3 regions of the Parabacteroides sp. B2-S-102 genome follow, and region 1 is predicted to be linked to each of the others. Evidence: riboswitches for the same ligand, from Rfam matches in the RefSeq annotation. Region 1 holds a riboswitch; each other region holds the start of a gene.

Region 1 (8,302 bases):
GCGGGCGATCGAGCAAGATTATTCCTTGGATAAATATGAGGAAGAACTGGAGAAGATCGTTCACCAACCCCGGAATTATACCCCTTATATCGTAGCTATCGGAGCGGGATTCGCATGCGGAGGATTCTGTAAGCTATTCGGATGCGACTGGATGGCATTCCTATTCGCTTCCATTTGCGCTTTCGTCGGGTTTAGGGTACGGGCCCGCTGTGTCGAGGCTGGACTTAACGTATATATGAGTATCGCCGCGGCCGCTTTCGTATCCACCTGCTTGGCATACGCATCCTCCTTCTCCGGGCTATCCGACACTCCTTATCATCCATTATTAGCCTGCGCTTTATTTATCGTGCCGGGCGTACCCTTGATTAACTTCGTGGATGATATGCTAGACAATCATTTGCTTGTCGGCATCACCCGGGCCTCCAATACGGTCATGATGGTAGCCGCCATGACTTTCGGTATCGCATTCGCCATGCGGGTACTTGTCATGAATGATGTCGAGATAGATCATAAGTTCAGTGAATTAAATATGGTTCCACATGACCCGTACTACATATATGCATTAGCGGCAGCTATCTCCGCCATAGGCTTCTCCATGATATTCAATATTCAACGCCGATTATTATGGGTGGTAGCCGTAGGAGGTATCATTGCGGTATGTACCCGTAACTTTGTGAACTTCGAATTAGGTTATGGTCCTGTGATCGGCTCGTTTATGGGAAGCTTCGTAGTCAGCCTCCTTGCCGTAAAAGCGGTTCATTGGTGCCATGTTCCCAATCACGTATTGACGATTCCATCTGTCATTCCTATGATTCCGGGAGTACTCATGTATCGCTCATTACTGGCATTTATAAACCTGCATGGAGTAGTCGGTGAGGTCACAAACGCATTCTTCAACGGGATCAATTCCGCACTCATCATTCTTTGTATCTCACTCGGTGTAGCTGTCCCGAACATCTTCGCCCGTCGTTACATCGCCAAAGATCGCCAACGACATTTACAAGAGGAACTGGAAAAGCGCCGGGAAAGAGGAAAGTTCATTGAATGGTGAAAAAACTTTTCCATAAAGATTAGTCCGGGAAAAACTATCGCATAAGGATATGCCAAATTGTTTAACACGTTCAATATATTTAACATATTTCATTAAAAAAAGCCCTATCAATACTATACTTTTGTGATGTCTTGGTGATAGACGTTGCATTCTGCAAGTCTATAAAAGGGAATTTCGGTTAGATTCCGGAACAGAGCCCGCTACTGTAAAACCCGTAAAGAGGAAAGCTTCTTCATGCCACTGTCTTTTCTAAAGATGGGAAGGTCGCTTTCCGGGTTAGTCAGGAAACCTGCCAGATAAAAAAAGAAATAGATTCTCCCGGGATTTGGGGAACTAGTGGAACGATTACATTAGAGATGTAAACTGCGTAATTAATTTTTATACATTATGAGACACTTTTATTTGTTCCTGCTAATTGTTAGCGGGATTGTTTTGTGTGGCACCCGGACGGTCGCTCAAAGTAGGCCATCCGAGGGAAGTTCCAGAGTCATATCCGGTACGGTCGTAGATGAAGACAACAAGGCGATGGCAAACATTGTCATTTACATTAAGGGTACGGATATACGGGTTATTTCAGATACGGATGGGTATTTCTCCTTATCACTAAAGGACACGAAGGACCACGTACTAATCACCAACAGTTACAACACCGTCTCGGCGATCCGGGATATTCCCGCGGGAGAAGGAAATTACGAGATGGAGATTCAGTTATCTTACAAACTATTAGGATTACCCGAGGTAGATATCGTCGGGGCAAAACCACAGAGTTATAACTCCGACATCGCTAATTCGGCTACCCGTATGGATATCCCCGTGATGGAAATACCCGGAACCGTAGGCATAGCGACCCGGAAATTATTGGAAGACCAACAGGCTACCACCATGACCGAGGCCGTAAGGAACCTGGGCGGCGTGAAAGGCGGACCTTCCGGCGAGGCTTCCAACATCAACGAGGTCTTCTCTTCCCGTGGTTTCTCCATGACGAACTCCCGTAACTATTTCAGGAACGGGGTACGATACCTAAAGTTCTCGAACGACGCGCTATCCAGTATCGAGCGTATAGAGATACTCAAAGGCCCGGCATCTGTCCTTTATGGAGCGGTAGAGCCCGGAGGTATCATCAACTTTATCACCAAGCCGACCTTATATACGCCCCGGTATGGCGCTACGATCAGATACGGCAGTTACGACTATAAGCAAGCCTCTATCGACATTTCCGGCCCGCTGAACACCAAAAAGACCATCCGTTACCGCTTGAACGGAATGTATGAAGATGCCGACAAATTCAGGAAACCGCAAAACAGCAAACGATACGACATCACCCCAGTCATCGACATTGACTTAGGACGCAAGACCACCCTTAATATCGATGCCGATATCTTCCGGGATAAAAGGACACAGGATCCGGGCGTTTTGCATATCAACAATGAGGTGATAGATAACGGATTCAAGACATTCCTTGGCGAACCGTGGGCCTATGGCAAGTTTACCAATAATAGCGTTGGTTTCCAGTTGACCCACCGTTTCAACCAGAACTGGTCATTCAGAAGTTCCGCCCGCCAATATTTCACGCATGAGGATCGTCTGTATTTCCAGATGAAAACCCCTCAGAAGGACAGCACGATTACCCGCCGTTTGGCACATTGGGACGCAAAAATCAATTATACCAATGTATTGGAGGAATTGAACGGCAGCTTCAAGACGGGCTTCATCCAGCATAAAGTAATAGCGGGCTTGGAATACGGATGGCTTACCAACCGAAGGAAAGTAAAAGGGAATATGTACACCCCGATTAGTTATGTTCATCCGGAATATTCCGAAGAACCAGTTGATTTCGAGATGGAACAGAGTACAGACTTACGTATCACCCAACGTACCTACGCAATCTATCTACAAGACCAAGTAAGCTTTTCCGATCAATGGAAGTTATTGCTTGGTGCCCGTGCGGACTGGGTGAACGATAAACAAGATAATTATATTAAGGATAAAAAAACGGATGAAAACAACTTTGCCATCTCGCCTCGTGTGGGTCTTGTTTATCTGCCCATGCCCGACTTGAGCCTATATGCTACCTACAGTCAGTCTTTTGTCCCTCAATCCGGGCAAACGAAGGATGGCGAGGCATTCGACCCGATTACCTCTAAACAATGGGAAGCGGGAGTCAAGAAATCATTCTTCAACGATCGCTTGAGCACCGGCCTAGCCTTCTATACCTTGTCGAAGACCAACTTGCCGACGATAGACCCAGAAGACGAGGAATATAAGATACTGATCGGCAAGCAGACCAGCAAAGGTATAGAGTTTTCGGTAAACGGAGAGATCACTCCCAGTTGGAGCGTAGCCTTCAATTACGCATATACGCATGCCGAGGTAACGAAAACGAACGACGAGACCTATCCCGTAGGTACGCAACTGGCCAATATCTCACCAAGCCAGTTCAACCTATGGACCTCCTACCTAATCCGTAAAGGCCCGGTTAAAGGCTTATCTTTCGGCGGTGGTTGGTACTTCCAAGGTAAATCCTACGGAAACATGGCACATACGATCGATCTGGACGCCTATCATCTGGTTGACTGTTTCGTGGCTTACAAGCGCAGTTTCTACAAGATCTCGGCGAACTTGAAAAACGTATTCAACCAAGAATATTATACCGGATCCCAAGGGAACTATCTTTTATTCCCCGGCTCGGCCAGGACGCTGATGGTTATGCTAGCGGTCAACTTCTAAAAAAGGCACAAGACATGTCGCATAATTCGATCATTAGAAAGATCATAGTAAAGTTACATTTATACACCGGACTCATATTAGGGCTAATAATAACCCTAATATGCCTCTCCGGCACAGCGATCGTGTACAAGCCGGAACTTGAAAAACTATCTGTCAAGGATATCGCTTTTGTCAAGCCAGCCTCCCGAACCGTGTCGCCGCAAACTTTGCTAGAGAACGTAAGGCACGAATATCCACAAGCTAAGATCAATAATATGGTCTTATACGGAGGCGAGGATTGCGCCTACAGTTTCCGTACTACATTCCCGGATGAGAAAGGCCGTATCCAGATCTATGTCAATCCCTATACAGGGGAAGTTACGGGAGTGGACAGATACCGGCATAAGGTTTTTCAATGGTTATACGACTTTCACGTGAACCTGCTATTGAAAAAGCAAGGAGCGACCATCGTCGCCTTATCGGGATTCCTGTTGATTTTCCTAACTCTCTCCGGCTTTCTATTATTACCCAAGCGTCGTATCTTCTCCGTGAACCGAAAGATGGGCTTGAGAGCCAAGCTTTTCAAGTCGCATTCCATCATAGGTATATGTACATCCCTCTTTTTGCTGGTCATCGCTTTTACCGGCTCTTATTTCGGGTTCAAGAAAGAATATCAATCTTTCTTTGAATCCATATCCGCAGGAAAAGCAGTCGCACCGGCACCAAAAACAGATAAATACACAGGTGATTGGGTATCATTGGATTCCGTTTTAGCGACCGCCCAAGAAGAGTTCAAAGAGGGAACCCCGACAATGATCTTCTTCCCGAAAGACAACACGTCTGTCTTCTCCGTACGGATGTATCAGGAAGGGGACTTCGAAAGAACGGGAAGCAACCATATCTACATCCATCCTATCACCGGAAAGGTCGTCGCCACAAACCTATGGAAAGACAAACCGGCCGCCGAGAAGCTTGTCCGCTCCATGTACTTTGTCCACTTCGGCACTTTCCTCGGGCACTTCTCCAGAATCCTATGGATCCTCATAAGCCTAGCCGTACCGTTTCTCTATTTCATTGGTTTTTACATTTGGGTTATTCGCCATCGGCAGAAACAATACCCTTTCCGGAAAACATAAGTCCAGGAAATCTCATCGCATAAGGAATTTTTATATATTTGTAGTATTGTGTAATATACGAAAAAAGAAATGTCATGGAACGAATAACGATTCCTTATGCGGTAGCGGATTTTATAGATTTACGGGAGCGTAAGTTCTATTATGTGGATAAAACGAGCTTTATCCCCGGATTGGAGAACTACAACGCCCCGGTCTTCCTGCGTCCCCGTCGTTTCGGGAAAAGCCTACTCGTATCCACTCTTGCCTGTTACTACGATCGCACCAAGGCCGATCGTTTCGAGGAATTGTTCGGCGGCACTTGGATCGGGGAACACCCGACGGAGGAACATAGCCGCTACATGATCGTACGCTATGATTTCTCCGCTATGGCCATGGCAGATGACATGGAGGGGTTGGAGCGGAATTTCAACCGCTTGAATTGCTCTCCCGTGGAGATCATGGTGACACACAACCGGGACTTATTCCAAGACTTCCAGTTTACCACCAAAGGCAATGCCTCCCAAATGCTGGAAGAGGCCTTGGGGTATGCCCGTGAGCATGACCTCCCGAAGGTTTACATATTGATAGACGAATATGATAATTTCACCAATCAATTATTAACCGCCTATAAGGATCCGCTCTATGAGCAAGTAACCACGAAGGACAGCTTCCTGCGTACCTTCTTCAAGGTAATAAAGAAAGGTATTGGCGAAGGCAGTATCCGAACTTGTTTCTGCACGGGTGTCCTTCCCGTAACGATGGACGACCTGACGAGCGGGTACAATATAGCGGAGATCCTCACCTTGCAGCCACGCTTCCTAAATATGCTGGGATTTACCTATGAGGAGGCCAACGCTTACCTAAGGTATGTCATCGACAAATATGGTATGGGGCAAGACTCCTTTGAGGAGCTTTGGCAACTCATCGTAAATAATTATGATGGTTATCGTTTCCGTCCGGGAGCCGAGCCTTTGTTCAACTCTACGATATTGACTTATTTCTTTAAGAACTTCGCGGCGCTGAATGGCTTTATCCCCTCTGAACTGGTCGATGAGAACCTGCGTACCGATATCAGCTGGATCCGTCGTCTGACCCTATCCATGGAAAACGCAAAAGAAATGCTTGATGCTTTGGTTATCAATGATGAGTTATCTTACAACATCGCCGACCTATCCAGTAAGTTCAACAAGAAGAAATTCTTCGATAAGAACTTCTATCCGGTCAGCCTCTTCTATCTGGGCATGACCACGCTGAGGAATAATTACCGTATGGTGTTACCCAACCTCACGATGCGCAGCATCTACATGGACTATTACAACGAGATGAACCATATAGAAGGTGGCGCTCCCCGTTATGTACCCACCTACGAACGCTTCACGGAAGACCGCCGTTTCGAACCGTTGGTACAAAACTACTTCGAGCAGTATCTCGGGCAGTTCCCGGCGCAGGTATTCGACAAGATCAACGAGAACTTCATCCGTTGCTCCTTCTTCGAGCTTTGCTCACGCTACTTGAGTAGTTACTATACGTTCGCCATCGAACAGAACAACTCGGCGGGCCGCTCCGATTTCGAGATGACCGGCATACCCGGCACGGATTATTACAAAGACGATCGCATCGTGGAATTCAAGTATTTCAAGGCGAAAGAGGCCGAACACATGCTGGCGCTAAACGATCCTCGCCCCGAGGACGTGGCGCAAGTACGTGCTTACGCCAAGGATACCAAACTGAAATTCCCTATATATAATGTACGCTCGTACATTGTATATATCTGCGCCAATAAAGGATGGAAATGCTGGGAGGTTACCGAATAAATAAAGCCTAGCCGTACCACTCCTCCATTTCACGGAGTTAACTTCATCGGTAAAGTAAGTTAACTCCATCGACGAAGTAAGTTAACTCCATCGACGAAGTAAGTTAACTTACCAAATCGGGGTTTCCCTATCAGATAAGAATCCACTAACCAGAAGTAAATATTCCGGCAAATTCCGATTCTCGGACCACTTCATCTCTATACCGAACAACTCCGAGGTAGTACGTCCCAGATCGAACCCACAGGCTTCAAGGGAACGACGAATCCGCGAGGGGTAGCGGCAAGCCTTACCAGATCTACGTGCACACTCTTCCCAAGGGCAAAGGATACAACTACCGGCATAAAACGCCCGCCCATTATATTCCTCCTCCAACGCAAGAAGACGTTTATCCAATCGGCTCCTTTCCCGGTGCATCAACTCTTGCCCCGCTTCCACCGCATCCGGTACATCCAATACGACAGGAGTAATCCGCGTACAAACAATCAATAGATTCCGAAACCCGGATAAATAGTCCTCCGAATCATTAAAAGGCGGACAACTCCAACTGTTTCCATACCTACGACACTCCCGGCAATAGGCCATGAAACGCCGCTCATCCCGATAACGTAAGATATAATCATCCACAGGGATGGTTCTTGTATAATCGTAGCTTTTATATTCGATCATATGAAAAGAAAATTTTCTTGTAAAGAAATAAAAAAATCAGCAACTACATACATTATAATACAGGGAACACAGTACAGCTACACGTGAAGCTTTCAATGAAAAAACAATGGCATGGTATTATGGTGATATACTCCGGGATCGTCGCAAGGAACGCAAATTAACCCAAAAGAAGCTAGCTTGTAGTCCGATAAAAAGATATATGATCTTACCATTATAAGATGTATGATCTTACCGTTGTAAGATGTATAATCTTATCGCCGTAAGATCATACATCTTTCACGGAATCTGTAACGCTAGAGTACTCTCATGAGTAAGAGAGAGCGCTCTAGCGAAATCAAGAGATGATTTACTTCACGACAAACTTAACAGAGACTTTCTCTGTACCTTTTACCGCTGTAAAGCCATAAACACCTTTATTCAAGTTTACTGTTTTCACGTCATCAGAAGAGGTGATCGCATAAGTAGATACTACAGAACCTGCGGTGTTCGTGATGTAACCGGTATAACCGGCTAGATCTTTTACATGCAAGGTATTGTCGGAATAAGAGATGTTTGCGGTTGCGGCCGCTGATTTCGTGGCTGTACCGGTTACGGTTACTTTACAGTACGTGTTATATTTACCATTAGCTGTAATTAATTTGATTTCAGTTGTACCCGGAGCTACAGCCGTAACTTTACCCGTTTGATCAACTGTCGCAACAGCAGTATTCTTAGAAGACCATACCGCACCCGTTAAAGAAGCATAAGCAGATTGTACAGACGCAACTAATTGATAGGTTCCACTTCCACTCAAAGAAATAGCTTTCTTATTAAGCCAAATGATAGGAGTTGCCGCTACTAAATTATCACCCGGTTCTGTTCCCGATGTCGTTCCCATAAAACTATTCCAGCTCCAAGCATCCCAAGTACCATTCTGGACTTTTCGGCTTGATGCCCCGTATCCGGAATAA
Region 2 (8,302 bases), on a different contig from region 1:
ATACCGTATGGGTATGAAAGTCACATTTTAACGTCTCGTAATTACTGAATCCCGGAATCTCGATCCGGTCTCTTATAAACAAGTGATCGATATGCGTTAGCTCGTAAACATCCTCTTCCTCAGAGGTTTCGTCCGGCAATGCGGGAACTATGAATCTTTTCATGCTTAAAATTGCTCAATAACGGGGTACTAAGATAGAAATAAACAACAAAATTTTCTCATAAGCTAATTAATTTAAAATGTCATTCATATCACATTGTTATAACGATAGGAAGGAGAGCCTTTTGACTCTCCTTCACCTTGTTTCGATATTACTTGATTACGAACTTCCTCGTTATCCGATCATTGCCATTGATGGCAGTGATGATATAAGATCCTTTGGAAAAACTCATCAAACGGCTCTCATTCAAATCGGTCACCTCAAAAGCATCCAATACCGTACCGTTGAATCCTACGATATAGCAACGATAGCCTTCCAGATTATTCAAATGCAGATAGCCGGCGTAATAATAGATACGGGCCTCACCCGCACCTATCGTCTCATTGCTGACCGTCCCGGAAGAGGTAGAGAACGGTTCACTATAGAATGTGCCTACCACCTCTTTCTTTCCGTCTTTCTCTTTAACAGCCGTAATTTTCACGATATAATCAGAATCTTCATCCAAATCCCGCAAGGATATAGCGATCTTATCCGGAGTACCTAAACGCAGATCGCTTCGCAAGCTGGTGAGGATATTCCCGTCCGCATCCATCGTGTAAACACCAAACAATACGGGAACCTCATTCACATATTTGTATACGGAGACCTCATAGAAGGTAGCCTCTGGCACTTTCGGGAAGGTCAGCGTAGCCGTGGAATCAGCGGCCTCAACCACAGGTTTATCCAAGTCTGGGTCGGTTACCGTAACCTCGCAAGTGGCCGTATAACCACCGTCATCCGTTGTTACGGTTATCGTAACGACACCGGCAATTCCGGCGGTAACCGTACCATCGTCGGCTACAGAAGCAACAGTAATATCCGAGCTACTCCATGACACGGATTTATTTTCCGCATTTGAAGGAGTGACAATCGCAGCTAAAACAGCCGTCTCGCCCTTATCTAAAGACAAAGAAGAAGCATTTAAAGAAACCCCTGTAACTGAAGAGGAAGGAGCCTCCGTAACCGGAACTACCGTGACATCACAATAGGCAGGAATATCTCCGTAATTCGTATATACCCAAATGCGAGTAGAACCTCCTGAAATAGCGGTCACTACACCGTCCACAACGGTAGCGATCTCCTTATTATCACTTTTCCAATAAACTGTTTGATCCACTTCTTCCGGATTCTCTACGGTTGGTTTTACTTTAACTGTCGGAGTTAACGTTATCGTACGACCTAGTTCTATCGTAGCTTGATTCTTATTCAACGTTACAGTATCTATATCACATACGACATGGACTAAACAAGAATCGACAAACTTGCCATTTTCCATATTCGCATAGACCCAAGTAGAGCCCGCCTTTTCTCCACGAATACGTCCATCATAATAAATATATAATATATCTTCATCAGCGGCCGTTATATCGGGCATTGTCTGAGATGCGTCATCAGGCGCATAAATCCATTCTAAGCGACCAGACTTCGAGATATCGATTGTCATCTCATGCTGTTTTAATTCAAAAGATTCCACATGGATTGAATCAACGATTATTACGCAAGTATCGGTTATTCCTCCGTATTTTGAAGTAACGACGACATTTGATTTACCCGGACGAACGAAAGAAACCTTGCCATCGCTAGACACGCGCACGGGGCTCATACTGGTAGACTTCCATGTCAGTTCTTGGAATGTAGCATCCCCCGGATTAATAGTTGCGGTCAATTGAGCGAAAGTGTTCGGTTTCTGGCAAATCGTATCTTTATCCAATTGGATGCTCGTTACAGGAATCTCAACCGCAACTTTACAAGTCGCTTTTACATCCGCACCACTTAACGGAGACACCGTAATGATTGCCTCACCATATTTTTTTGCGGTCAATACACCATTCTTATCAACCGTAACAACATCCGGCGTATCAGAAACATACTTCATTGGTACGGCACCTATCGAATCTGGTGTTGTCGTTATCGTCAATTGCTGCGTGTTACCCGGTTTCATAGAAACAAATGTCAAATCCAATTTAACCGCATCCGGCCATTGTACACAATTCACTTTACATTCCGCAGTTTTCGATCCATCCTCCGTAGTCACCGTAATGGTAGCTTCACCTGCTTTAATAGCCGTAATTAAGCCTTTCTCTGAAACCGTGACAATATCCTCATTCGAAGATTTCCAACTAACAACCGTATTTGTAGGCTTAGCAGGTATAAACGTAGGTTTCAATGTATAAGTATGTTGCTTTCCATTCGAATTCGTATTTAGGGATATTGATTCCGGTAAACTCACGGATTGAATATTGGCTAGAACCTTGATAACACAGCTATCCATTTTGGATGAATCTGCACTCATAACCTTAATAACAGCTAGTCCATCCGCAAAAGCCGTAACCAATCCCTTATTATTCACATGAGCGACCTTTGTGTTCGAGGAGTTCCAAAGCAATTCAGGTAGAACCGCTCCTTCAGGATGTAATTTAACTTTTAACTGGAGTGTACCATCACGCTGTACACGGGTCGTATCACTCTCGACATCTAAAGTCAAACTTTGGACTGAAAGAGAAACATTTACAAGACAAGTGTCCTTCTCATTACCTGCTGACACGATAATTTTGGCAGAACCTTGAGCAACAGCGGTTATTTCTCCATTTACCACACTCGCCACATTGCTGTTCGAAGAAGTCCATACGGCAGAAACACCTTCGGGAACAGTCACCTTTAATGTGGATTTTTCACCCACATTCTGAGATAACTCATGCTTATCTAAATAAACTGCTTTTCCTTTCACCGTCACTTTCAAATCCTTTGTGACAATCTTTCCATTCGAATCGAAATTAACGGAGACGGTAGCTTCTCCTGTTTGATCCGGCTTCAATGTTAGAGTCAGATTATCACCTAAAATAGATGCAGATAACAGACTCTCATTCGATACTGATTTAACGGATTTATAGATAGCTTCAGCTATATTGTCTTTATCCGTAGCCATATCTTTTAAAGATACAGTTATAGGCGCATCATTAATACCAGCCTCTATCGAAGTAAAATCTTTAACAACCGGAGCCTCATTATCAGGGAAGATATGCATGGCAGGGAACCAATAGCTGGGTTCTAGCGGATAACACCCTAATTGACGGCCAGTTTTAGCATCTACAACATATTGCCAATAGTTTATAGAGCCAAAATTCTCAAAAGCGGAAATATACAATTTGTCATCTGGACTTACACGTAAACCGGCACCCACATACAATACGCGTCCCTTCTCCGGAATGGTATAAAACGGTTTATCCATAGAAGAAGGATTACCGATCTCATAACGATAAATCTCATTACCACTGCTAAAACCACCTCCCTTTGTCCAATAAATAGCATTTTCTTGCGTACTTGCACAAAGAACACCCGCAGTCCAAGCATACCATGAATCCGGTATAGTCAAGCCATCGGGTAATGATAGATAAGTTTCTTCCAAAGTCTCCGGATCAATACATAACAGGCGTGATCCAGCACCTACCCAAACACTGCCATCCTTACTTTGTGTCAAAGTGCTGAAACTTCCTTCTATCAATTTGATAATCTCATGTTTTAGAGGATCTATCACTAAAACGCCTTTACTTTGCTGAACCGCAAACACATATGTTTTTGTCCGGACCATCATTCCTACTTGACCATTATAAAGTCCCCCGGAATTTGAGGCACCTTTCAATTGGTCTCCAACCGTCAAGTTCTTTATATCAAACAAAAAAATACCGTTTGAAGCGCCAATATAGCCAACAGAGTCATTCACGCCTAAAAAAGCACGCCCATCGCCTCCGCCTATATCCGTAAATTGAGCTTTCACTTTCATTGTCTTGGCATCCACCACATTCAGGCGACCTCCTTCAATACTGGCTCCACCATCCTTTGGCTGTTTAGAAGTAATAAACATATTATCTCCAAAAATAGTACCAAACTGAGATGTACAACCTAATTCTTTACCAGGGTTTGCTGTCTGGAAAATCCTATAAGCAAAATCACCAGAAGAAGTCATAAAATTAATAGTACTGTTGTTATGACCAAACCAGTCCTCGTTCAAAATAAAGACTCCCTGTGTATAATCTACGTTTTCACTTGAACGTAGTAGCGTGACTCGGCTTTGCGAAGCCGGAAGTTCAGGCATTTGCAGTTTCTGCTTCTCTATCGGATTCAGCCCCCGCAAACCGGTTTGCCCCACAGCCGAAAAGGCCGATAGTAAGCAAACCATACTTAAGTAAAGTGTTCTTTTCATGTAAATGAATTTAATTATTAATTAATACGGAATTTAAAGACCTTCCGGTCTCCATCCTTTTCTCCTGTCAACAGATAATTCCCGGAGGGAAGCGATATAGGATAAAGTTTGTGGGGAACTCGAGTTATAAAGGTTCTCAATATTTTTCCTTCCATTGTCATTAAATAAAAATGATATCCATCCAAATGCTCCAAAGACAATGTCCCATTTTGATAAATTACCCGACTACCACTTGCGGATAAATATTCATTACTTACTGGATTCGATATTTTTTCTACTGTATAGGTATCTATTATATCCAACCCATTCAGCACCTGTATCTCTATCGTATAAACACCGTCTATGTCTAAATTTTTCAATGGAACCAAAATTTTCCCAGAAGAGCCTTGTAAGCTCACCGCTCTTAATTCTGTGATTATATTACCTTCGGCATCGATTACATAAGTAGCGATTCTTTTATGACCACTATCCTCATTTCTATAAACACGAACTTCATAAGAGGTGGCTTCCTCTACTTTCGGAAAAGTTAAAACAGCATCAAGACCATTGAAATCTATTTCCGGAATAACAACTTCCGTTATCGTTACCTCGCAAACAGCGGTATATCCGCCATCTACCGATTGGGCTGTTATTTTCACCACACCGGGCTTGACACCTGTTACGACCCCATTTTCTACGGTTGCTATGCCTGTATCGGAACTACTCCAAATAACCTGCTTATTATCAGCGTTTACAGGAGAGATACTAGCTACAAGGGTTGCGTTTGCTCCTGCTTGTAAACGCAAAGAAGACTTATTGAGAGAAATGGATGTTACGTGTATCACCGGGATCTCGGGTTCATCCCCTCCACCTCCAGAGGGTATTGTCGCAGCGACAAAGACATCCCCGGGCTGAGTTCCTTCTGATGTATTCATATTTCCATTCCAGCTCCACGCATCCCAACAACCATCCGTCAATACACGGCTTGTCGCACCTAAACCAGAATAGCTAAAATTAGAGGTTTGGCTACTTCTCACAAAATAACTCCAATAGCCATAATACCAACCGGCTTGCCAATGAATGCCATTGCTACAACTCCAATAGTCATAGTCATAAGATGGATATCCATATCTTTCCGCATTTATCGGGTGATAAATAACTCCTGTTTGAACCCCTTGCCGAATGGCGGCCGCAACATCCTCTGCCGGATGCTCTGGATGAGAAGTTTGCCCCAACAGCGGATTTGTGATAGGAGGTTCAAATTTAAACGCATTTTTAGGCTCAGACTTCGCTCCCTCTAGATCATAAGAAATATTAAGTCTACTTTCACCATACCCGATTCCATCGATCGTATATCCCATCCAGCCAGTGTATTGGGTGAGCAATACCAATCGAGGATCTGCTTGAGCAATCGCCACGATCATATCATGTCCGGTTGCCTCGCCATCCCAGCGATATCCCCAAACCATGGCATCCGGGCGATTCCCATCATGCCATTCAATCACTAAAGCGGCTTTATTGCTACCGTTACCAACCCAATATTGGATGTCATCGAAAGTAAAACTGGCATCAGCTCTTAACTGAGACTCCTGCTTTGTTGAGATATTCCTTGCGGAAGGATGCGGTTGACCTTGGACCAATACTTGCGCATAGGCTCCAACTACGTAAAAAGCCATTACAAAGAAAAAAGATAAAAACTTTCTCATAAGCATAATATTAATGTAAAACTCCAAAAAACAAATACACTGAATGATATAAAAAGACATGGCTTTAACAGGTTAACACAAAATAAATTACCCATAGTTCCCCACAAACTACGGCATAACTTACCCTATCAAAATTACCTCTTTAGAGCAATGTTCTCTGTATTCCATATTTGAATCATACGCTAAACCCCGGTAGCGTAAAATTGCGGCGGTTATCCGGCATTGGCAGGTCTTCTGACTTACTCCACTTTAGAACTTCCTTCCCGTTCCTTCCGGAAACAGTGGCAATGAGTTGATGTCTAAAGCTTTTTTGGAGCTTACAGCAGCGGGACTGTCCAGGTTTCTCACCTGATTCCCTTTTAATCGCCGTACCTGAATAGGGTAGGCGAACCAATACGATGGCAAATTTATAAAAAAACAATTCAAAATATACACAATTTTATCAAAACCTTTATTCCCTCAACCATCGCTGGCCATTCGTGGGTATTCGCAACCCTCAAAATACATATTTGTAGGTATTGCCGAGACTAATAAGATATCGGATATTTGTCTTCGTTATTAAACTATAAAAACAAATAGAAATGAAGACTATAGGAATATTCTACGGCTCGTCTACAGGAACGACGGAAGGGATCGCGAAACGTATCGCAGAGAAGCTGGGTGTGGAAGACAAAGATATTCATGACGTATCTAACGCTTCTCCCGCTGATGTAGCGCCTTATGAAATCTTGTTATTGGGCTGTTCCACTTGGGGCGCCGGAGATTTGCAAGATGATTGGGATAGTTATCTAGGGAAGCTGAAAAAGCTGGACTTAAGTGAGAAAACCGTCGCATTATTCGGTTGCGGAGACTCAGCCTCTTTTAGCGACACTTTCTGTGACGCCATCGGTACGATCTATTCCGACCTGCGAAATACAGGTTGCAAGTTCATCGGCGCTGTAGATGCCTCGGGATATTCATTTGACAGTTCCACCGCCTGCATAAACGGTATGTTCGTCGGACTTCCTCTGGATGAAATGAATGAAGACGATCAAACAGAAGGGCGGATCGACCAGTGGTTGGCATCTATAAGGAAAGAAGGAATTGAATAGACGCACACTTTTACATACATAACTGTTTAACCTTAATATTACAACGTTTGCGTATTCAACTTGATTGGTTTAGATTTATGAAGAGGTATGTGGGTCAAACATACCTCTTTCTTTTCATCTCAGTTTCCTGAATTGTTTCTTTATCCAAAAATAATAGCCGGTTATCGCGAAGATCGTCCCCAACAAGGAAACTAAGCAAGTCAATATACGGGTAGTCATTCCCCCCCACGAGCCGACGTGTACGGAATAAATCCATCCTCTTATCTTCCCCGATTTTGGGAGATCTTTATATAATTGGACTTCCGTAATCTCACCCGTAGCAGGATCAAAGGAGTAACGGTCGCTTCCTCTTGTATTTCCATAACGGGCCGTAGAAACCGTAGCGGAGCCATCTTGGATCGTGATTGAGTTAAAGTCCGGATAATGGCTTTTCAATGCCGATAACACCTCAGCCCATTGTGTGTAATCCGTCTTTTTCTTCGCGGGTTTCTTCGCGCCGGAAGAAGCTGGAGCATGATGCGCTTGAGGCGGGTTTGCACTAATACCGAAGACACTATAAAAGGCATTTCGATACCAACCAAACGACCATGTTAATCCGGTTAACGCTAAGATAAGCAGGAGCAATGCCGCATAGAATCCCCCGGAGACATGTAAATCATAGAAGAAACGGAACCAACCAGCCTTGGTCTTTACTTTCAACCGGTTTCTCAATACTTTTTTATTACGGGGATACCAAATTACGATTCCACTTATAATAATAATCGCCAAGACCAAAGTCGCATAGCCAACTATTGATTTTCCCCAAGAAAAACTTCCATCCCGTTTATACTCATCAAGTAACCAACGATGAAGACGCATCATTTTCAGGAAAAAACCTTGTCCGTCATCCATCCCGGTCACCTCCCCGGTGTAGGGATCAATAAAACCCGCGGCCTTTTTCCCCGGTAATACCAGTTGATAAGTTCGTCTCGGGTCAGACGATACCCGAATACCGTTTATTCGAACCGAATCGGGTAATTGTTGGCGTGCCGATTCTATCATGGCGGCAGGCGAGAGAGGTTCCCCTTTTACTTCCTTTACAAAATAACGGGAAGGGTAGCCTAATTCTAATATCTCTGTCTCAAAG
Region 3 (8,302 bases), on a different contig from region 1:
AAATCTATTTTATAATACAATGTTCTCAATAAATATAATACAAATATACAGGCTTTACTTCTTTCTTCTCGCTTTTCGCCTGATATATTTTATCGCAAGCCATACACCGGATAAGGAAACGAACGTGCCTCCCAACATGGTTCCCCACATCACGATATTCCATAAGACCGGATGATCTACCAAGAATTTCAGATTCAAGCTATGCAATGCCGGATACATCCAATGGTTCCAACGAGACGGCGTATTTACATAACGGTATTGTCCATTACGGGGATTAATGTAATAACAACTATTATCCACGTCTTGAATAGATACTTTCCAGACCGGGAGTTCTAAATTCCTTTTTCGTGAGATATAATACGTATCATAAGCATCCAACAGTTTGATATCAGCCGTGGTCCCGATACCATGTATCTGAGACAATACGGAACGGATTTCTTCCGGTCGCAGGTTCAATAAAGATATCCCGTCACTCTTATTTGCGTTCACGACAATATCCTTCGTGTCTGTTTGTACGATGTAAAAGGGTATATCACCAAAACTACTCCATTCCAATTGACGGATCTGGCCGGGATAGGCTTGTATGACCGCCCTGTAATCCAACGGATAATCGAGTGGGGAAGGAGCCATCTTCCGCAGTTCTTGAACCGGGTTTATATCGAGCTTGGCTTTCAACCCCCAATCCTGTACACGAGCCAAAGACATCATACCACTAAAGCAGAAGGTGAGGACGAATAAACCGAATAACACCCCAAGAATATGATGCCATTTATACCAGAACTTCTTATAAGGGGAAATCAAATGACGTCTCCTCGCTAACCGGAAATCCCGTATTCCTAAATAGATCCCGGCGATACACATAACGCACCCGATTCCGGATAACCAGACAACTACCTTTATCCATAATTCAGCGTCTTGCCGCAAGGAAGTGAAATAGACCCAATGAGGGATCGCCCCGAGCCAAGCCCAGAAACGACTGTTTTTATCCGTATATTGCAAAACCTCCCCGGATTTAGAGGATATGTATAATTCATGTCGTTCCGGATCGGCGAAATGGAATTTATAGATCGGAAATTCCTCTTTTAAACGACCGAATGGAATCCATTGGTCCAAGGTGTACAAGGAATCTACCTTCGCTATGGAAGAGGTATTCCATAGTGATGCCACACGTTGGATATGATTCCAGTCGATTACGGGTAATCTTTCCGTCGAGTCGGCAGGAATATCATAGCTCCCTTTCTCCGTCCGGAGATGAAAAACAGTTTGTCCCAAATAGCTGTTTAAGGTAACATGGCTTATCCGCTCGTTCTGCGGTAAACGTTTCTCTATCTGGTCTAACGAAGGAAGATTCTCCGGAGAGAGAATATCCATCTTCGCCCGTTTATCGGCCCGGTCCGCTCGCGGGAACGTATGGTAGATCATTACCAATCCCGATAGGAACCAAACGAGGAACAGGATACTGAGCGCCGTGCCCAGTATCCTGTGTATAAATTGCATGATCTTTGTCAATAGATTCATGAGCGTATGTTCTATATATTATAATGTATAGGAGATAGCCACTTGGAAATTACGAGGCATGCTTGGCACCATCTGTTGTCCGAGCGCTTGGTTATAATAATTGTTGTCAAACAAGTTATTCAAGTTGAATGTAAGGTGAATATTGTTGTTCAACAAATAAGACATACCGAAATCGGTTACCCAATACGGATCGAACCAAGAGTTGTTAGATGTATTACGGTATACTTTACCGGTATAACTGCTACTCAAGTGAAATTCCAGATTCTTCAAGACACCCCGAGGGATGGTATAACTGCCGTATGCGTAGAAAGTCTGGTTCGGTACGTTGCTCTGCCAGTTTCCTTCTTGGCTATTCAATTGTTGCTTTGTCTCATCCGGGTTATTGCCATAGATAGCCTCGATCAATTCCGGATCCTTTATTTCTTTCATCTCCCGGATCTTGGAGTCGTTCAATCCATAACCGATCGTCAGCGCTAAGGTGCTTACCGGAGAAAGAGTGACATCAAAATCAAAACCCTTGGAATCTTGTACACCCACCTGTCCGATTACGCTCTTCGTGGTAGTCTCGCCGTTTACCTCCACTTGATAGTTGTTGGTCAACGTAGCCGTACTGTTCATCTTCCGGATATAGAACAAGCTGGCATTGGCGCTTAATATATTGTTCAATTGATATTTAAGACCCACCTCGGCTTGGTATCCTTTCTCCGGCTTAAATACTTCCTCATTGCGAGCAGGCTCGAAACGATTTCCATCACCTCCTACATAAATGACGTTATCTTGATAGAACGTACGGATCGGCTTGAAGAAAGAGGCGAAAGACGCATAAATGGATGTATTCGGATGGGGCAGATAGACCGCTCCGAAACGATAGGTCAACGCCTTATTCTTTATCATATTGAAGCTTGAATGCTCCTCATACTCACGTCGTCCGGTAGGAGTTGTAGCGCTGGCGGACATATAACGGAAAAAGTCGTAACGTAGAGCGGCTAATACCTTCCATTGCTCGTTGAACTCAACCATATCTTGAAGATAAAGGCTGTTGGAATAATGATGCGTAACCGTTGCTTTCGAGAATTTACTGGTCATATATCCCATGCTATGCGGATCATAAACGGATACATGCGAATAAAGGCCGGGACCCTGAACATCATCTCCTAAATTATAGCCCGAATAGCTGGTACGATTCAAGGCGACGAAAGAGTAACCTCCCATATACGTATGCTTTATCTCACCCGTCCTGAATTTACCGCTTAGCTCGAGCGTATTGGCTACCGTCTTGGCTATATGGGAGAAGCGAAGCGGGAAAGAAAGATATACACTGTCCAAACAGATATATTTTTTCTGGCCATTTTTCATATAATAATGATCATAGATCGGATCATCACTTTCGAGATAGTCGAGGGCTTCCGTCCCAAAATAGTTGATATCGTCGTTATTGTAAGAAAGGCGATCTGTTAGTTTCGCACCGTTCCAAAAAGTATGTGTGTACTGCGTTGATATGTTCCAAGCGTGATTCTTCATAAAGTCGGACTCGTTATTGTAGCGAGCCTCACGGTCAAGTCCCGGTAGCATATCATTTTTATGGAGATATAACTGTCCTGTTTGCACATTATATACATCATTTGCCATTAAATCGGGAAGACCAATCTCCGTTCCATAGAAGTCGCGGTTAAAACCTCCACGAACATCTAATAGGTCACGTTCCGTCATTTTAGCTTGCAATGCCAGATAACCGGAAAAGCGACGGTTGCCATTATCACGCCAGCCCTCTTGATCGGAAAAGTTGACATTGGCGTAATAATTGACCGGACCGACCAATTTACCGCCCATGCCAAGCGTCGCCTCTTTATTCTCGTAACTACCATAGGCCAATCGGGCGTTAACGCTCTGTTTCTCTGACGGGGATTTACGAACGATATTCAAGGTTCCACCTACGGCTGAATGTCCGTAAAGTACAGAAGCCGGTCCCTTTAATAATTCAATAGACTCGATACAGGATAGATCGGGTACGGGATAAGAGTTGTTTATTGCCGAACGTTCATCGCGGATACCGTCTATCATCATGATAGAATGATCGAAACCACGGATCGACAATTGTTGAAATGCGCCATAAGATGTCTGGAATCGCACGCCCGGCATAAAGCGTACCGCATCTTGGATATTACGGATACCTCGCAACTCCAAACTACTCGCCGTAATGCTATTAATTGAAATAGGAAGATATTTCATAGGTACGTCCAACTTCGTGATTTGTGGACGTGGCTTGCGTGCGGCGGTCGCTACAACTTCTTGAATATTGAATGTCGTATCGGCGAAATTCGTGTACTCATTCTTGTGTTGTGCCTGCATCGTACTGAGACATAAGGCTGTCAACGGTAAGATTGTCAAAACTCTTTTCATATATTTAGCATTATAACTGTTTATTGTATGCATGTGAAATCCCTTTCGAAAGAAATTCCATTTTCCTTCGAATGAAAATTTAGTTTCTTTCGGAAGGAATTACTTTTTCTTCCGAAAGGAATAAAAAACATTGTGTAGTGAACTTTTTTAGTCCTTCTCTACCGCATAAGCTTTCTTCTTATCAACGATATCGATCATCTTATGTTTAGCCATGAAACGGGCATGTTCGATGAAGATCTTCTGGATATCCGGATTCTGTCCCAGACCTTCCATAAATACGCTTACCTCGTAGCCTTTCTTTTCCAATTCCTCTTTCCAATCACCGGCGATATCGTTTTTCGCATGGTCTCCGGCAACAAACATAAATGGTATCAACAAGACTTTCTTCGTTCCATTGGCCTTTACTTGGGCTACCATCGTATCAAAAGTAGGATAGCCCTCGATGGTTCCTACGGAATAATCCTTGAATCCCTTCTCCTTCAACATATAATCCAACATAGCATATTGGGCCGTCGCCGGTGTATAAGTGCCATGGCCTACCAATAAAGTAGCGCCTTCTTTCGCCCCATTTTTTATGATAGCGGCGATTACCGCCTCATAATCCTCCGGTGTATACAATAAAGGATTACCGATACGAATCTCCTTGAAAGAAGATTTCATGGTGGCAACATCCTTACGTAAGGATTCCATCTCGATACCTTCGATTATATTCGTGGATTGGATTAAGACATGTGTATAACCATCAGTCTTTAATTTTTCCAAGGCCTCGATCGGGTTCAGTTTCTCTACGCCACGAGCTTTTAAGCGGCGCATTACAATGCGAGAAGTCCATGCCTCACGCAACTCAACATCTTTGAAAGCTTCTTTCGCTTTTTGATTGATCGCGTCGATTGTCAAGGCACGGGTATCATCATGGGTTGTTCCAAAATGTACCATCAATAAAGCGGCCTTATCGCCCGGTTGTAAAGAGGCGAATAAATCGGATGCTACAAAATTCTCGCCATCGTGCGCACGACAAACTAGGCTGATGACCAGCAGGAAGAAAGATAGTAAGTGTTTCCTCATCATATGAATATATTAATAATTAGATTACATATCAATCCCACGGAGACAACGTATTATTCCGTCTCCAACATCTTTTAGATATAGGTGATATTTCTATCCTCTTAATTACTCCTAACCCCGGGAGGAATTAATCATTACTTCGCTTGGCAGGTTTCCTGACTGGCTCGGAAAGCAACCTTCCCATCTTTCTTAAGACAGTGGCATAGCAGAACGCTTTCCTTTTCAAGAGCTTCACAGTAGCGGGCACTGTTCCGGATTCTAACCGGATTCCCTTTTATAGAATTGTCGGTAGACAAACTCTATCACCTAAGCGGTCGCAAATTTATATAAATAATCCCGAAAAGTAACAACATCTTTCAAAGAATCCCTGTTTCAATAGCATCTTTTTTGTTTAACATCAAATAAATAGATATGGAATGGATAACTAATTTACTTCAACATTATCCGGAGCTAGCTATTTTCATAACCTTAGCTCTCGGTTTCTGGATTGGCAAGTTTAAGATAAAGAAGTTCACGCTGGGAACGGTTACCAGCGTATTATTGGTCGGTGTATTGATCGGGCAATTAAAAATCGATATAAGCGGACCGTTAAAGTCCGTCTTTTTCTTGATGTTCCTCTTCGCTGTAGGATATAGTGTTGGGCCACAGTTCTTCCGGGGATTGAAAAAGGAAGGTCTTCCTCAAATGCTTTTCGCCGCCGTCATGTGTATATTTTGTTTGATCGCTCCTTTTTTGTTAGCGAAACTTATGGGATATAACGCAGGCGAGGCCGCAGGATTATTGGCGGGCTCCCAGACGATGTCGGCAGTATTAGGAGTTGCCGAAGATACGATCGGACAGATGAATATTAGCGATACGGATAAAAGCGCTATGGTAAATGTAATGCCCGTGGCCTATGCGGTAACTTATATTTTCGGTACGGCAGGATCCGCATGGTTGGTGAGTGATATCGGGCCACGTCTTTTAGGAGGACTCGACTACGTGAAAAAAGCCTGTAAAGAGCTAGAGGCTAAAATGGGAAATAACGACGAGAGCGAGCAACCGGGCTTTATGCCTGCCGCCCGTCCGGTAACTTTCCGGGCCTATAAGATTAGTAATGAATGGTTCAAGGAGGGTAAAAGCGTAAAGCAGTTGGAGGAATATCTGGACCAATTAGGACGGCATTTGTTCGTGGAGCGTGTCCGTATTAATAATGTACTAACCGATGTTAAACCGGATTTGGTTTTACATACCGGAAATGAGGTTGTCCTAAGCGGTCGCCGGGAATTCGTGATCGGAGAGGAGAACTGGATTGGCGATGAGGTCAATGACATTGAATTGCTCGATTTTCCGGCAGAGACGTTACCCGTACTAGTGATCCATAAGGAATACGTGGGGAAAAAGATCTGCTATTTACGCAATCAATCGTTCATGCACGGTGTTAGCGTCAAGTCCATAAGGCGTGCGGGTATCAATATCCCGGTCTTGGCCGCTACGGTGATAGATTCCGGTGATATGTTGGAATTGGTGGGTATGAAATCAGAGGTAAATAAAGCGGCTACGACTTTAGGATATCCCGATCGCCCAACCAATCAGACCGATTTGATTTTCGTGGGTATCGGTATTTTCTTAGGGGGAATTTTAGGTTCGCTCGCGATTCATTTCGGAGGTGTCCCGATCAGCCTGAGTACGAGTGGCGGCGCTTTGATAGCCGGACTCGTCTTTGGATGGCTTCGTTCCAAGCATCCGACCTTCGGGCGTATTCCAGAGCCTTCCGTCTGGATATTAAATAATTTGGGACTGAATATGTTTATCGCCGTAGTCGGTATCACGGCGGGTCCCAGTTTCGTGACCGGATTGAAGGAAGTCGGTATAAGTTTATTTATTATCGGTGCTTTAGCGACATCTATCCCGCTTATCATCGGTATTCTGATGGGACGTTACGTTTTTAAGTTCCACCCGGCTATCACTTTAGGTTGCACGGCAGGTTCACGTACGACAACCGCCGCATTAGGAGCGGTGGAAGATGCCGTAGGAAGTGAGACTCCAGCCTTAGGCTATACCGTTACCTATGCGGTGGGTAATACTTTATTAATCATCTGGGGTGTCGTTATTGTGCTAATCATGTAATATATATAATGTATGGACAAGAAGAAAATACATGTCACGAGAGAATATGAGAAAAAGATGTCGGAGATTAGCCCTTTCGAGCTAAAGAACATCTTGATAGAGTTAGCGGATGAGAGCGCTCGTAAAAGTACGCACATCATGCTGAACGCAGGAAGGGGAAATCCAAACTGGATCAGTACGGTTCCACGGGAGGCATTCTTCCTATTAGGGCAGTTCGCCTTGGAGGAATGCCAGCGGGAAACCGAATTGGCAGATGAGATGGCCGGAGCCGCAGGGGTTCCCAACCGCAAAAGGATCGCGTCTCGCTTCGTACAGTTTCTAAAGAAACATGCGCAATCTCCCGGCGCTACTTTATTGAAGGGTACCTATGAATATCTGGTCACGGAAAAAGGTGTAGATGAGAATGAGCTTGTATATGAATGGGCGGAAGGTGTCATTGGTGATCAATATCCGGTTCCCGATCGTATCTTGAAATATACGGAAATGCTCGTGCGGGATTATTTAGACCAAGAATTATGTGACAACCGGCCCCCCGAGGGAGTATTCGACCTTTTCGCTGCCGAAGGCGGAACTGCCGCCATGTGTTACATCTTCGATTCCTTGCAGCAGAATTTCTTGTTGAATAAGGGAGACAAGATCGTCCTTTTCGCTCCGGTATTCACTCCTTATATAGAGATTCCGGAACAGGCCCGTTATCTTTTTAATGTCATAGAGATAAAAGCTTTGAAGATGACAAAAGACGGCTATCACACGTGGCAATATCAAGAAAAGGATTTAGATGTCCTAAAAGATCCTAGCGTGAAAGCCGCTTTCATAACAAACCCGAGCAACCCGCCTTCATACGGATTGACAAAAGCATTGATGAATAGGATCGTTGAGATCGTACGGAACGACAATCCCAACCTTATGATTATTACGGATGACGTGTATGCGACATTTATTCCGCATTTTCGCTCGATGATGGCCGAATTACCAAAGAATACGTTATGTGTCTATTCTTTCTCCAAATATTTCGGGGCAACCGGATGGAGATTGGCGATAATCGCTTTACATCAAGATAATATTTACGACCGGATGATCCGTGAATTGCCAAGAGATAAACAGGAGCTTCTAAAAAAACGATATAGCAGTCTATCCTTACATCCCGAGGATATCCGCTTTATTGATCGTATGGTAGCCGATAGCCGTCAAGTAGCCTTGAATCATACGG

The links. A riboswitch is a leader RNA that binds a small molecule or an ion and turns the genes downstream of it on or off. The one in region 1 is predicted to bind cobalamin.
Region 2: it holds a riboswitch for cobalamin, as region 1 does, so the genes downstream of both, NBH07_RS20915 (Ig-like domain-containing protein) here and NBH07_RS15485 (TonB-dependent siderophore receptor) in region 1, are expected to answer to the same signal.
Region 3: it holds a riboswitch for cobalamin, as region 1 does, so the genes downstream of both, NBH07_RS02680 (sirohydrochlorin cobaltochelatase) here and NBH07_RS15485 (TonB-dependent siderophore receptor) in region 1, are expected to answer to the same signal.

Annotation. Positions count from the first base shown of each region.
Region 1 covers NZ_JAMOKM010000013.1:5,734-14,035, reverse strand. The annotation lists gene NBH07_RS15490 (threonine/serine exporter family protein) at 1-1,051, shown strand, start outside; cobalamin riboswitch at 1,166-1,362, shown strand; gene NBH07_RS15485 (TonB-dependent siderophore receptor) at 1,439-3,778, shown strand; gene NBH07_RS15480 (PepSY-associated TM helix domain-containing protein) at 3,793-4,893, shown strand; gene NBH07_RS15475 (PD-(D/E)XK nuclease domain-containing ATP-binding protein) at 4,968-6,686, shown strand; gene NBH07_RS15470 (DUF2284 domain-containing protein) at 6,795-7,352, opposite strand; gene NBH07_RS15465 (Ig-like domain-containing protein) at 7,699-8,302, opposite strand, start outside.
Region 2 covers NZ_JAMOKM010000027.1:44,339-52,640, reverse strand. The annotation lists gene NBH07_RS20925 (PHP domain-containing protein) at 1-163, opposite strand, end outside; gene NBH07_RS20920 (DUF5074 domain-containing protein) at 312-4,400, opposite strand; gene NBH07_RS20915 (Ig-like domain-containing protein) at 4,418-6,085, opposite strand; cobalamin riboswitch at 6,293-6,495, opposite strand; gene fldA (flavodoxin FldA) at 6,667-7,176, shown strand; gene NBH07_RS20905 (PepSY-associated TM helix domain-containing protein) at 7,291-8,302, opposite strand, start outside.
Region 3 covers NZ_JAMOKM010000001.1:623,568-631,869, reverse strand. The annotation lists gene NBH07_RS02690 (PepSY domain-containing protein) at 55-1,518, opposite strand; gene NBH07_RS02685 (TonB-dependent receptor) at 1,537-3,918, opposite strand; gene NBH07_RS02680 (sirohydrochlorin cobaltochelatase) at 4,066-4,983, opposite strand; cobalamin riboswitch at 5,112-5,309, opposite strand; gene aspT (aspartate-alanine antiporter) at 5,395-7,092, shown strand; gene NBH07_RS02670 (bifunctional aspartate transaminase/aspartate 4-decarboxylase) at 7,105-8,302, shown strand, end outside.